2 regions of the Lactiplantibacillus argentoratensis genome follow, and region 2 is predicted to be linked to the other one. Evidence: predicted binding sites of a transcription regulator. Region 2 holds the regulator's gene; the other holds the start of a gene.
What was found. Region 2 encodes Rex, which represses fermentation and respiration genes when NADH is low (regulators of the CRP and FNR family bind a similar motif). Its sites were predicted from a motif close to TTGTGAANTANTTCACAA; they were not measured.

Region 1 (7,473 bases), 660 kb from region 2:
ATTTGTCATTACGGTATGCTTGAACTAAGGACCACTTTCAATGAACATGATTGCTTATTTGCTGACAATCGGTCTGACTTTAGCGCCAACCGTAATTAGCCATTATGATCATGATTCTGGGAGGACTGCTGCATTGGCCGCAGTCCTCTTTGTACATATTCTAAGAAACGAGGGAAAACGATTGAAATCTAATATTAACCAACTTACTACTGAGGGTCGTAACCCTGCCAGTAACGACTTAGACGAAATGTCGATCCTAGCAATTGCCCAGTTAATGAATCAAGAAGATGCTAAAGTCAGTCAAAGCATCACACCCGAACTACCACAAATTGCCGCTGCTATTGCCCTTATCGTCACTGCCTTTAAAGCTAACGGCCGCTTAATTTACATGGGCGCTGGTACTAGCGGTCGCCTAGGCGTTTTAGACGCTGCTGAATGTGTCCCAACATTTGGTACTGAACCAGAGATGGTTCAAGGACTCATTGCTGGCGGGGATCAAGCTATGACGGTCGCCGTTGAAGGTGCTGAGGATAATCCTAATTTAGGCGCACAAGACTTGAAAGATCTGGCCTTAACTGCTAATGATGCCGTGGTCGGCCTGGCAGCAAGTGGTCGCACACCTTACGTTATCGGTGCACTGGACTACGCACAAAAAATCGGTGCGGCAACAATCAGTCTAGCCTGCAATAATCAGGCACTAATCAGTCAACACGCTCAGGTTGCCATCGAAGTAACCCCCGGCCCTGAAGTTCTCGCTGGTTCAACCCGTTTGAAAGCCGGCACAGCAGAAAAGATGGTTCTTAACATGCTATCGACAATTTCGATGGCCAAGATCGGCAAAGTTTACCATAACTTGATGGTGGACGTTAAACCAACTAACGAAAAACTCGTGATTCGCGCGAAACACATGATCGAACTGGCCACCGGCGTTTCTGCCGATGAAGCCAGTGAACTATTCACTGCCGCTCATCAGAACGTTAAGACAGCGATTGTCATGAACTTGGTTGGCGTCTCTGTCAGCGACGCCGAGCAGCGTTTACAGCGCGCACACGGTGTCGTTCGTGACGCACTCGCACTGCAATGAGGAGGCCTAAAATGACATATTTAATCGGCGTTGACTGTGGTGGCACGCACATCGTTGGTCAAACTTGGACGACAGCCCCCGAGCATCTGGTCCAAAGCGTTACGGGTGGCCCTGGTAACGTTGTCCTAGACTACTCTGCTGCCGTTACTAACTTAACCACCGTCTTAGACCAGCTCACTGCTACAATTCCAGCTGATCAGCTTGGGTTGATTTTAATCGGAATTGCTGGCATTGAAACTGCTGGCCGAGCTGATCAGGTCCAACAAACCATCACCCAACGTTACCACGCTAATACCCAGGTCATAAGCGATGCAAAACTAGCCCTACTGAACGGTCTTGCAGGAGCAGACGGCGCCTTAGTGATTGCCGGTACGGGCTCGGTCGTTTACGGCCGCCAAGCCGGGAAATTTCTGCGCGTTGGCGGCTGGGGTTACGTTTTAGGTGACGAAGGCAGTGCCTACGACATTAGCAAGCGGGCACTTAAACAGGTTCTGACCCAGACTGATAACGGTCAAACTAGTCAACTAACAGCTCCCCTATTGGCACAACTTAAAGTTACCGATGTTGCTGCCGCCGTCCAGAAATTTTACGCTCAAGATCGACAAACTAACGCTCAATTAGCACAGTTAATCGCCAAACTGGCCGAGCAACAAAATTCTGAAGCCATCACGGTATTAGTCACGTCAGCCCAAGCACTGGCACAACAAGTCGTTACCTTATATCAGCGGTTTGCAGAGTCCCGGCCACAACGGGTCGCCCTCTCTGGTTCCGTTTTACAACACAATCGCCTGGTCCGCGACACGTTAACGACGACAGTGCATCAGTCAATACCAACAATTGCATTTAACGATATTACAACTAACAACGCCCACGCCGTCATCTATTGGCACCGGTGGACTCAGGAGGAAATTAATTCATGACAATGCGTCAACTAGGTTTATCCATTTATCCCGATCATAGCGACTTTGAAGAAAACGCCGCTTATCTCAAATTAGGCCAACACTACGGCTTCACTCGAATTTTTATGAGCATGCTGGAAGTATCTGGTACGGTCGCCGAAACCAAAGCTAAGTACCAGAAAATCATTGACGTTGGAAATCAGTTGGGTTACCAAACGATTTTGGACGTTTCACCACGGATTTTTAAACAACTAGGAATTTCCTATAAAGATCTAAAGTTCTTCGCTGATTTACACGTCGCCGGTATTCGACTAGATGAGGGTTTCGATGGCGCGACCGAGGCGCTGCTCTCATATAATCCGTACGGTCTGATTATCGAGCTTAATATGAGTAATGACGTCGATTATCTGAATAATATTCTCAGCTACCAAGCAAACGTCCCATTTATTTATGGCTGCCATAATTTCTATCCCCAAGTTGGCACCGCGCTACCTTATGACTTTTTCGTTAAGTGTAGCGAACGTTTTCGCAAGTTCGGTATTCACACCGCTGCTTTCGTAGCCAGTCAGGTTGGTACGATGGGGCCATGGAACGTCAACGATGGTCTGCCAACATTAGAAGCTGATCGGCGCTTACCAATCGCCGTCCAAGCCAAGCATCTCTTCGCTTCCGGACTAATCGACGATGTAATTATCGGTAACGCTTATGCGAGTGAAGCCGAACTGGCCGCATTATCAGCAATCAATCGGTACCAAGTACAATTTCACATTGAATTTGAAGCTCAGACGAATGCGATCGAAAGAACCATTGCCTTGACCCCACAACATTTTCGCCGTGGCGATATTAACCCAAATGTCATCCGTTCAACCATGCCCCGTGTGACCTACAAGGAAACGCCCAACAGTCCACACGATAATGATGTGGAATTTCAGCGTGGCGACGTATTAGTAGGCAACGACAACTTCGGCATTTATAAAAATGAATTGCAAATCGTCTTACAACCCCACTGTGAACCCCGAAAGAATCGGATTGGTCAGATTGCACCTGAGGAACTGTTACTGCTCGACTTTATTAAACCTTGGAGTAAATTCCGGTTTGTGGATTGAAATTAAGTTTCCTGTTAAAGAATCATAAAATCCGCTCGAAGTTTGGAGAAGACTTCGGGCAGATTTTTGGTCTATGTGCGATCAAGCCATTGATACTCTACTGATTTGATCATTTTTAAAATACTAAACTTACCGGCTTCTTCGCTTTGATTAATTAGATAATATGTGGCTCGTCCCTTGTAAACTAATTTTTCAAATTTAAATCAAATTCAAGGATGCGTATAAAATATGCATCGGCAAGAAGATCTTTTGAATCTCAAATATAAATCAAAAGAATTGACAGATTTACAAAAGTGAATCACAACACTGATTGATGCCTAATCACTCACGATTACTATTCGGTAATGGTTCTGCATGCTCACGAAACTGGACTGGTGAGAAGCCTGTCTTCTTACGAAATAACCGACTAAAGTAATGTGGATCTTCATACCCGACTTTATTAGCAATCGCTGTTACCGTGTATTGTAATGTTAAATTACGAAGCAACTCTTGTGCTTTTTGAATCCGATACTCTATTAAATATTCAGAAAATGTTCGGCCATATGTCTGTTTAAGTTGCCTGCTCAAATACCCCTCATTTACAAATAACGCACTTGCAACCTGACTTAGTGAAAGACCCTTTTCAGAATAATGCGTCTCGATATAATCTTTAACATTCATCGCTAGACTACGGGAAGTACCTTCATCCACAACCGTACGTTTATCGGTTATTAAGCATTGCTGGAACGCAATCATCAATTTTTTCAAATCAGATCGTGGGATTGGTTTTAATAAATAATCTAGAACCTTCAACTTAATAGCGCGACGTGCAAAATCAAAATCATCAAAACCACTTATAATGACAATTAGCATATCAGGGTAACGTCGATTAATCAGTTCAATTAAATCTAATCCATTCATATCTCCAAGGTTGATATCAACTAACGCAGCTGAAACCGCATGTTGATCTATATAACTTAACGCTTGATGCCCCCCACTGGCAGTTATTATCTCATCAAATGGCGATTGAATTGACTTTAAATATCCCGCCAAGCCACAACGTAATGCTTTTTCATCATCAATAATCAGCAATCTCTTCATCACAGTTCACCCCCATGTTCAATGGATTCTTCAACCAACGGTAATATTACCCTGACAGTAGTCTGGCGCCTCGTACTACTAAAATCGAGTCGTGCTTGACCATTGTAGATCAACTGTAATCGGTGTCGAATATTATAAATACCGTAACTATTTTTTCCCGCTTGATAGCTCCCGTCATTGAGTTTTTGGACCAGCTTCGCCGACATGGGCTGCCCATTATTGCTGACCGTTAATTGTAATCGTGTTGGCGATATTAATGCACCGCCGATTCGCAATTCATTATTACCATTTGGACTACATCGTAAACCGTGATTAATGGCATTCTCAACCAGCGGCTGTAAAATAAAATGCATGACGGGTTGATCCATCAGGCCGTCATCAATATCAATTGATAGTTGATGTAACTTTGGAAAACGAATCGCCTGAATCTTAAAATAACTCTGGACATGGGTGATTTCATTTCTTAGCGTTGTATACTCACATCCATGGTTAAGTCCCTTCCGGAAAAAAATACTTAAGTTTTCAATCATCGTAATTGCAGTATCCGTATCACCACCTAAAATCTGCCATTGAATTGTATCCAATGTGTTATATAAAAAATGTGGCTGAATCTGCGCTTGCAATACTTGAATAGTCGCCTCGCGATATTTAGTCTCATTTTCATAAACGCGATCTAAGGTCTGATTAAAGGTCGTCGCCAAGGTTTGAATCTCTTGGGGACCTTCAACCACTGCTCGAATATCATGGCCGCCGATTTGAATTTGATTCATTGTTCGAGTTAAGTTTTCAATCGGTCGTACAATTTGTCGTAATAATAAAACTAATAACAATCCTAATAAGGCGATTACGACTAAAACGATAATCAATAATAATCGAATGAGTTGTTGTGTATTTTCTCGTAGCTCTTTCTTCTGTACAACATAATTCACCTTCCACCGTGGCAACTGTTCCAGCTTGGTCGTGAGCAGTAGTTCACGTTGCGGATTAATTCGTGGAGAATCAGTATCACCACCTAATAACATCCCAGTACCGTCATAGATTGATAGCTCATGTGCAAGGGCCTCCACCTTTGCTAACGGAATTGCAGCCGCAACATAAGCCGTATGATCCGCTAGTGGTCGTGCCAACCGATATAAAATAATAACAATCGACTGATGATCTTCCTTGGAAGTTAGCAAGTTACTAACCGTATATCCTCGTTGAGGATAACGTTGCATTTCTCGATAGTACGACCGTTGTTGGACAGAAAAGCTTGGATGAGAATTGGAATAAGAAATTCCGTCACGTGATACGAGTCGAATCGAAACATAATTGTGCTTATCAAATTTCGTAAGCGCTTTAGTTTCTTTGAATAATTGTTGCCGATTATAATCGTGTTGTGCCGGCAAATTAGCAAGCAACCTCAGTTCCGATAATCGTTCTCCAAACCAGCTATCAATTTGGTTTCCACGCTCGTCAACCATTTGTTGTGTCATTTTTGTATTAATCGGCATGATATTTCGAGCCAATTCCATACGCATGGCACCATAAATCGTACCGATAAGTGTTACCGATATTAATATAAATAACCAAACAATTTGTTTCTTAATTGAATACATCCTAATTCCCCCATCACTATCCAAGCTCCGTGGTTCTATCATCTTTCACTTGTACATTATTTCACTATTTAGTTATAAAAGTCCACCTTATCTCCTAAAAGTCCAACGTCTAAAATACAATTAACACGTATACTAACACTATTAAATATCTATTTCGGAGGTCTTAGTATGAAAAAGAGATGGTGGGGTATCATTTTCACAATTGTCTCAATTTTCTTCTTAACAGCTTGTTCAGCAAGTGATAAGTCGCAAACTGTTAATGGGACCGGCACTGGAAAACACGGCAATATCAAGGTAGCAGTTACCTTTAAGGGGGACTCTATTAAAGATATCAAAGTTCTCAAGCAGAACGAAAACAAAGTGTTATCTAAGCCGGTATATAGCCAGTTGAAAGATACGATTGTCGCAAAAAATTCAACTGGTGTGGATGTTGTAAGTGGTTCCACAGCAACTAGTAAAGGGTATATTGCTGCGGTCAATGATGCAGTTAAAAAAGCAGGAATTTCACTCCCGGTTTGTAAAATTAAGTTAGAAATTTAAAAAGCCATTTGTGATAGACTTTTGAGTGTCAAAATCAAAAGAAAGGCTGATCACAAATGACCTATACTCATCTTACCATAGACGAACTTGCCACAATTTATTCTTTTTGGAAACTCGGTAAAAAGGCTTATCTAGTGGCCCCAGCGCTCCATCGGAGTGCTGAAACTGTGTATCGTATTTATCGGTTTCTTGACGCTGGCGGTACGATTATTGATTACCAATGCCACTATCGAAAGCATAAACAACATTGTGGGCGTAAACCAATTCAACTACGCCCTGATGAACTGGCCTATATTCAAGCCAAAACTCAAGCTGGTTGGCAACCAGATACCATTATTAATCGCCAAGAACGGGCTTTCAGCTGTGGGGTTCGAACCCTTTACCGCCTTTTCAAACGCGGTGTTTTGGGGTTGTCGACCAAAGATTTACCGATGCACGGCAAACGGCACCCTAATGGTTACATTGAACGCCGTGGGAAAGCGGGTCAATTGGGCAGGGATTTAAAGAATCGTTATCAGGACTATCCTAATTTTAATCAAGAATTCGGCCATTTAGAAGGTGACACGGTTCAAGGTAAAAACCATCAGGGTGCGGTAACCACGCTGGTTGAACGACAAACTAAGGTCGCAATTGTGCTGAATTCGCATACCAAGTCGGCACACGATGTCAATCGTAGTTTAGCAGGATGGCTTTCGAAGCTGCCACGACACCTATTTAAGTCAATTACGTTTGACAATGGTAAGGAGTTCGCCGGTTGGCGAACCATTGCTAACCAATTTGATTTAAATATTTACTTTGCCGCTGTCGGAGCACCCAATCAACGTGGTTTAAATGAGAACACCAATGGTCTGCTGCGTAAAGATGGTTTACGTCACAATCTTATTATGGACCAGCTATCAGATAGATTTGTTCAAGCAGTTGCCAGTCGACGAAACCACATCCCACGAAAAAGTTTGGGTTACCAGACACCTCTGGAAGCATTCATCAGTCAGATTACAGATGAACAGTTAAAAAATTTCTAACTTAATTTGACAATTCGGGACTCAAAAAAGTAAAAGCAAAAACGAGCACTACGGAACCTAAGATTGCTAAAACCAATAATTATGATGTTGTCGTTGTAGGTTCCGGCGGTGGAGGGTTTGCAGCCGCAATCGAAGCAAAACAAG
Region 2 (7,473 bases):
ACTAGGAAACTGATGCATGAGATACAAGACAGTCGTTCCACCGGTGTAGGAAATAAAGATTGCCAAGCCACCCATTGTCGGCATCGGAATCTTATTGACCCGTCGTACATTTGGTTTATCCACGGCACCAATTTTAAATGCAAGTTTCCGCACAAACGGCGTCAAGATCGCAGAAAGTATCATGGTCGCCACTAGGCTTACTAGGATTTCAAATCTGATCATTTGTGCGTAACTCCCTTCTCACTCTATTACGATAATTATACAAATCCCAGTGACGCTTGACAACTTGCTTCACTAAAACTTAGTAAAGGCAACACAATTCGTTCACATTTGCGAGCCACTAAGCTGATTAAGTATCTAAATTATAACCTTAGTTACTCATATTTGACATAAAAATAAAAACCCGGTAGCTATACCGGGTTTCAATACTAAGTCACTATTCTTTTAAATGGTAATTATAAGTCGAAACAATAATATTTTCACGTGAATTTAATACCGCGCGTAATCGTAGACTCGTTTGATTATGCAAGATGTTCTGCCATGGCTTCTTCGGTACGAATTGTGGCACGAGCACGGTTGTCGAGAAGTTACGTTCCGCGGCACGCTTAGCAATCACATCACAGAATCGTAATGTCGGTGTCGCAATCGACCGATATGATGAATGAATATCCACGAAACGGACGTCTGGGAAGGTCTCTTTGAACTCGGCCGCCGTCTTATGTTCCTTTTCAGGATTTTCATCAAAGGAGACGTGCATCGCAATGACATAATCCCCGATGGACCGCGCGTAGTTGACTGCTTGAGCCGTGACCCGCGTCACATTCGAGACGAGGACGATCACCGTCGCACCGTCGTAATCATGAATCGCCGCTTTTTCCTTGGCGACCACCCGTAACTGGGCCGCAACCCGATTATAGTGCACGTGGATGCGGTAGAACATGTACAGTAAGAGTGGCATCACGATCAAGTATGGCCAAACATTGCCGAAATGTAGCAAGAATAGGAAAATCACTAGGAGAATTGAAATCAACGCCCCCAGTAAGTTTACCGCCGCCTTCATCCACCACCATTGGCCCCGTTCACGGAACCAGTGGATAATCATGCCGGATTGTGACAAGGTAAATGGCACGAAGACCCCCACCGCATACAGTGGAATCAAAAGTGTCGTCTTACCATGGAAGATAAAGATCAACGCAATTGCGCCGACCGCCAACGAGATAATCCCATTAGAGTAACCCAAACGGTCCCCACGGTCCATGTAAGCATGTGGTAGAAATTTATCCTTGGCTAAATTATACGCCAAGATTGGAAACGCTGAGAAACCGGTGTTGGCCGCAACGGCTAAAATTAATGCCGTTGCTAACTGTAACAAGTAGTAGAACAAGCCATGACCAAAGACCGCCGTAGCAATTTGTGACAAGACGGTGTTGTCTGCTTGTGGTTTAATGCCTAAGTAATAACTTAAGTAAGTAATCCCACCAAAGAAGACAGCCAAGACCAAGGACATGATTGCTAGCGTATTCGCCGCATTCTTGCGTTTCGGCCGCTTGAAGTTCGGTACCGCGTTACTGATGGCTTCCACCCCAGTCAGCGAGGACGAACCGGAAGAAAAGGCCCGTAAGAACAGCACCAGGGTCATCCCTTGAACGGGCGCCCCAACTGCTGCGGAGGCGTGGTAAGTTAAGTTACCACTCGCAATATTCATAACGCCCCACAGAATCATGCCGATAATCATAATAATGAAAAAATAAACGGGGAACGTTAAGAATGACGCTGATTCGCGCATTCCACGCAAATTTAACGCCATGATGGCGATGACAATCAGTACGGCAATCAATACTTGATAATTAGCTAGCGCCGGAATCGCCGACGTGATTGCTTCAGTACCAGAAGTGACGGAAACCGCTACGGTCAGCATGTAATCGACTAACAGTGAGCCCCCGGCAACTAATCCGGCTGGCCGCCCCCAGTTCGTACTTGCCACCACGTAGGCGCCACCGCCAGATGGATAAGCCCGAATAATTTGTCGGTACGACATCGTAATAGCAAACAACAGCACTAACACAAGCGCCGCCACGTACAATTGATACATCAACGCGGCCGCTGAAAGTGTAATCAAAACGGTCGTAATCTGTTCAGTACCGTAAGCCACCGATGATAGCGCATCTGACGATAGCAGCGCCAGTGCCTTGAACTTGGTGAGTGCTTGCCCACCCTCGTCCATGGTTTTTAACGGTTTCCCAATAACTAACCGCTTTAAATAACGCCACATGATAATAACTCCTTTATTCCAAAATAATTATCCCAAAGTAAACTGAGTCAAAGTAGATTCTACTACTTTACCCTGCCAAATACTACCAGTTAAATGTCGGGTGCTTCGCCGCACCCACATTTTGCGTTAACGACTAATCCTACCGCTCTAATATGGATAAATCAATACCTTTATTCTAGTCGATTCACACCCTAACAGCACTAAAAAAGCACTTACTCAGCCGAGTAAGTGCTTAATGTTACGATTTGTTTACATCATACCGCCCATACCTGGGTTTGGTGCGGCTGGTGCAGCTGGTGCATTTTCTTCAGGTTTTTCAGCAACAACGGCTTCAGTCGTTAAGAGAAGGGCTGAAACAGAAGCGGCATTTTGTAAAGCAGAACGCGTTACCTTAGTTGGGTCCACGATACCAGCTTTGATCATGTCAACCCATTCATCAGTTGCGGCGTTGAAACCAACACCTGGCTTTTGTTCCTTCATCTTTTCAACGATAACAGAGCCTTCCAAACCAGCATTTTCAGCGATTTGGCGAACTGGTTCTTCCAAAGCACGTTTAACAATGTTGATCCCAGTTTGAACGTCACCAGTTTCCTTCAATGCAGCAACATCTTTGATAACGTTAATCAAAGCAGTACCACCACCAGCAACAAAGCCTTCTTCAACGGCGGCCCGAGTTGCGTTCAAAGCATCTTCAATCCGGTATTTACGTTCCTTCAATTCAGTTTCAGTAGCGGCACCGACACGAACAACGGCAACCCCACCAGCTAATTTAGCTAAACGTTCTTGTAACTTTTCTTTGTCAAAGTCAGAAGTTGTTTCACCGATTTGGTTACGGATAAATTCAACCCGTTCTGAGATAGCATCCTTGGAACCAGCGCCTTCAACAATGGTGGTGTTATCCTTAGTAACCGTAACTTTGTTGGCTTGACCTAATTGATCGATGGTCGTGTCCTTCAATTCAAGGCCAAGGTCGTCAGTGATAACCGTCCCGCCAGTTAAGATAGCGATATCTTGTAATTGTTCCTTACGCCGATCACCAAAACCGGGTGCCTTAACGGCGACAACGTTAAACGTCCCACGCATCTTGTTCAAGACTAAGGTTGGTAAAGCTTCACCAGAAATGTCATCAGCAATGATCAACAATGGCTTGCCTTGTTCAACGATGGATTGTAATAGTGGTAAGATATCTTGAATGTTTGAAATCTTCTTATCAGTAATTAAGATATATGGATTGTCAAGATCCGCTTCCATCTTATCATTATCAGTAACCATGTATTGTGATAAGTAGCCGCGGTCGAATTGCATCCCTTCAACAACGTCTAAGCTAGTATCAACACCACGTGATTCTTCAATCGTGATAACACCGTCATGACCAACTTTTTCCATGGCTTCGGCAATCAATTTACCAGTTTCTTCACTTGCTGAAGATACAGAAGCGATTTGCGCAATATCTTCTTGCGTCTTAACTTCGTGTGCCATAGCGTGTAATGAGTCAACCGCCGTCTTAGTAGCTTCTTCAATCCCCCGACGAATGCCAACAGGGTTAGCACCGGCCGTAACGTTCTTCATACCTTCATTAACGATTGATTGTGTTAAGACCGTTGCAGTAGTCGTCCCATCACCAGCGATGTCATTAGTCTTTGAAGCAACTTCAGAAACTAACTTAGCACCCATGTTTTCGAAATGATCGTCTAATTCGATCGCCTTAGCAATCGTTACACCATCATTAGTAATTGTTGGTGAACCATATGATTGTTCCAAAACAACGTTGCGACCCTTAGGACCTAACGTTGACTTAACTGTGTCAGCTAATTGATCGACACCTTTTAGCATCGCTGAACGTGCATCTTCAGAGAACTTTAATTCTTTAGCCATTATCTCTATTCACCTCATGAATTTAATTTATTTTAAGTTGCGCAATTTAAATGGATTAGTCTTCGATTGCAACGATATCTTTTTCGTGCAATACCAAATACTTAGCACCTTGATACTTGACTTCGGTACCGGCATACTTATCGAATAATACTTGATCGCCGACCTTCACGCTGGGGTCAACTTTTGTCCCGTTATCTAAAACACGACCGTCATTGACGGCAACAACCTTACCGCTTTGGGGCTTTTCCTTAGCGTTATTGGCAATGACAATACCGCCAATTGTTTGTTCTTCTTCTTCTTGTTGTTGCAAGATAACGCGATCTCCTAATGGTTTTAACACGTGAATCCCTCCATTTATTCTTTTTTAGCACTCCTCAACCTCAAGTGCTAATTACATTGTCAACTATATCATTTTAATTCAAGATTGCAAGTGATTTGTCAATTATTAGTCAAAGAATGTCAAATCGACTATAATGAATACTATTGAAGTATCAATAAATCTTAAATCAAACTTTTAAAAGGACGTGACTTGATGGTTAATCGCCGCCAATCAATCTTTATTCTTATCATCTACTTTATTATTTACGCACTACCGAGCGTCCTTGTGACTGCTTTCCATCAGCTAGGGGCCCAAGTATTCGTGATTCAAACGGTCGACTACTTAGTCGGTGCAATCCTACTCATCTGGTTGGCGAGTCGCATGCGGACAAAAAACGTTGTTGAAAAACAACCAAGTAACTGGTTCATGACGTTCATCTGGGGATTGATTGGACTTATCCTAGTCATCCTCGGTCAAGTCATTATTTTAAAAATCACGGCTTTGATGGGCCAATCAACAGCCTCAACCAACACGACCACCCTCTTAACCGTTGGGCAACAATATCCCGCGTTCTTCCTAGCCATCATTGTCGGTGCACCCATTATGGAAGAAATCGTCTTCCGCAAAGTTATCTTTGGTAATCTAAGTGCGGTCACCGGCCAAATCGGCGCGGCCTTGATTTCCAGTGTGCTATTTAGTTTTGCACATGCGGATGGTCACTTTATCCTCTACGCCTTTATCGGGTTATTATTCTGCTGGCTATATCGGCACACCGGTCGGATTCAAACGTCAATGACGGCGCACATCTTAATGAATGCCTCGGTCGTGTTACCTACGTTATTAGGGCTAGTACACTAACATAACTTCTAGGCCAAACGATTACGGTTGGCGTTCACCAGCTATTGACTCTTAGTACGCGAAAAGGCTTCCCTGAAAAATTCAGAGAAGCTTTTTCGTATCAGTTTAACCTCAAAGATGAAACTGATTATTAATCTTCAGTCTCATTTTCATCGTCATTACCATTGTCACCTAATTGCTGACCGTAATGTTCAATGAAGTAGATCAATGTTTGTAATTCGTTGGTCAAATCAACGTTCTGCACCCGTACTGTCTCCGGAACGGAGATTCGTAACGGCGTGAAGTTCATGATTCCTTTGACGTTTGCATCAACCAAGTCATCGGTAATTTTCTGAACAACCGTGGTTGGTACCGTTAAGATAGCAATCTCAATCTGTTGTTCGATCAATTGCTTTTTGAGCTCCGTCATTGGGTACACTGGAACCCCACTTTGGACCGTATTGGCAATCGCCTCGTTGACATCAAATGCTGCTGAGATGCGGACATTACTGTTTTTGTGAAAATTAAAGTTCAGTAGGGCGTGGCCCAAATTACCGACCCCAATTAAAGCAACATTCGTTAAGGTGTCTTGATTTAAAATCTTTTTAAAAAATGCGAGTAACGTTTCAACGTCGTATCCATACCCTCGTTTTCCGAGCGCCCCAAAATACGAGAAATCTCGCCGAATCGTTGCTGAATCTACTTTAACCGCCTCGGACAACTCGGTCGATGAGACCCGCTTCTTATCTGCATCTAGCAAGATATTTAAGTAGCGGTAATAAATCGGTAACCGTTTTGCCGTTGCCCGTGGAATTTTTGTTTCTGCCATTCGGACGTGTCCTCCTAATTAAAAGTTTGTGAATTTGCTGACACTATTCTAGCATAACGTGTGACTTTGTGAAATAATAATTACTTATTATTCCTAATAATTGGGTCAGACCGTTACAATATGCTACAATTATGTCACGAATTAAATGTGAAAGGAGCTTAATAAAGCGTGATTTTACTACAAGTACAGCAAGTTATGCGGCGTTTTGGCGCCGATGTCTTGTTCGATAACGTACAAATGGACATTCAAGAACACGCCCGGGTAGCCCTCGTCGGTCGAAACGGGGCCGGAAAATCAACCTTACTTAAAATGATTGCCGGTGAAACGGTACCGGACGAAGGCCAGATTTCAATGCGTAAGGGCTTAACGATCGGTTACTTGGCGCAAGACCAGGGGCTAGATAGCAACAATACGATTTGGGAAGAAATGAGTAGCGTCTTCGCTGAGTTACATGCCATCGAAAAACGGATGCATCAGCTCGAAAATCAATTGAGTGACCCCGCAATTATGAATGATGAGCAGGCTTATCAACAGACGTTGAAAACCTATGATCAAATTCAGACGGAATTTCAACAGAAAAACGGCTACGGTTACCAAGCCGAGATTCGAGGCGTGCTGCACGGTTTTCAATTCGACGCCGACGTGTACGATAAGTCGGTCACGGCACTATCTGGTGGGCAAAAGACCCAGTTGGCCTTGGCCAAGTTGTTACTTGAAAAACGGGACTTACTCATCCTTGACGAACCGACGAACCATTTGGACGTCGAAACCCTTACTTGGTTGGAAAGTTATCTCCAATCTTATTCCGGCGCGCTGCTAATCGTCAGCCATGACCGCTATTTCTTAGACCGGGTCGTTAACGAAGTCTATGACTTATCACACCACGAAATGGTGCACTACACTGGCAACTACGACCAGTTTGTGCAAGAAAAAGCGGCCCGAATTCAAGCACAGTGGAAACATTACGAAAAACAACAGGCAGAAATCAGCAAACTTGAAGACTTTGTTAATCGTAACATTGTGCGTGCTTCTACGACAAAACGCGCCCAGGCTCGGCGGAAGCAGTTAGCCAAGATGGACCGCCTTGACCGCCCTGATAGTGACGAGAAAACTGCCCACTTTGGCTTTCATGCGGCTAAACAAAGCGGCAACATTGTGTTGACCGTCAAAGATGCAGCCGTGGGCTATGATGGTCAGATTCTTTCGGAACCCGACAACTTGAATATTAAGAAACATGAAGCTATTGCTATCGTTGGACCGAACGGTATTGGCAAATCGACTTTCCTAAAGAGTATTTTGGGACAGATTCCATTCATTAAAGGCCAGGCCGTTTTTGGCACC

Region 1: V7R88_RS14015 (FMN-binding protein) is a predicted target of Rex. The motif match lies at 5,817-5,834, and genes of this name have one in related genera.

Annotation. Positions count from the first base shown of each region.
Region 1 is NZ_CP147647.1:2,926,965-2,934,437, forward strand. Features, by position in the region: gene murQ (N-acetylmuramic acid 6-phosphate etherase) at 182-1,084, shown strand; gene V7R88_RS13995 (N-acetylglucosamine kinase) at 1,096-2,004, shown strand; gene V7R88_RS14000 (DUF871 domain-containing protein) at 2,001-3,089, shown strand; gene V7R88_RS14005 (response regulator transcription factor) at 3,411-4,169, opposite strand; gene V7R88_RS14010 (sensor histidine kinase) at 4,169-5,767, opposite strand; gene V7R88_RS14015 (FMN-binding protein) at 5,936-6,307, shown strand; gene V7R88_RS14020 (IS30 family transposase) at 6,364-7,329, shown strand; partial or broken gene V7R88_RS14025 (FAD-dependent oxidoreductase) at 7,407-7,473, shown strand, end outside.
Region 2 is NZ_CP147647.1:571,787-579,259, reverse strand. Features, by position in the region: gene V7R88_RS02705 (MraY family glycosyltransferase) at 1-222, opposite strand, end outside; gene V7R88_RS02700 (APC family permease) at 437-2,272, opposite strand; gene groL (chaperonin GroEL) at 2,522-4,147, opposite strand; gene groES (co-chaperone GroES) at 4,203-4,487, opposite strand; gene V7R88_RS02685 (type II CAAX endopeptidase family protein) at 4,680-5,324, shown strand; gene V7R88_RS02680 (redox-sensing transcriptional repressor Rex) at 5,455-6,132, opposite strand; gene V7R88_RS02675 (ABC-F family ATP-binding cassette domain-containing protein) at 6,301-7,473, shown strand, end outside.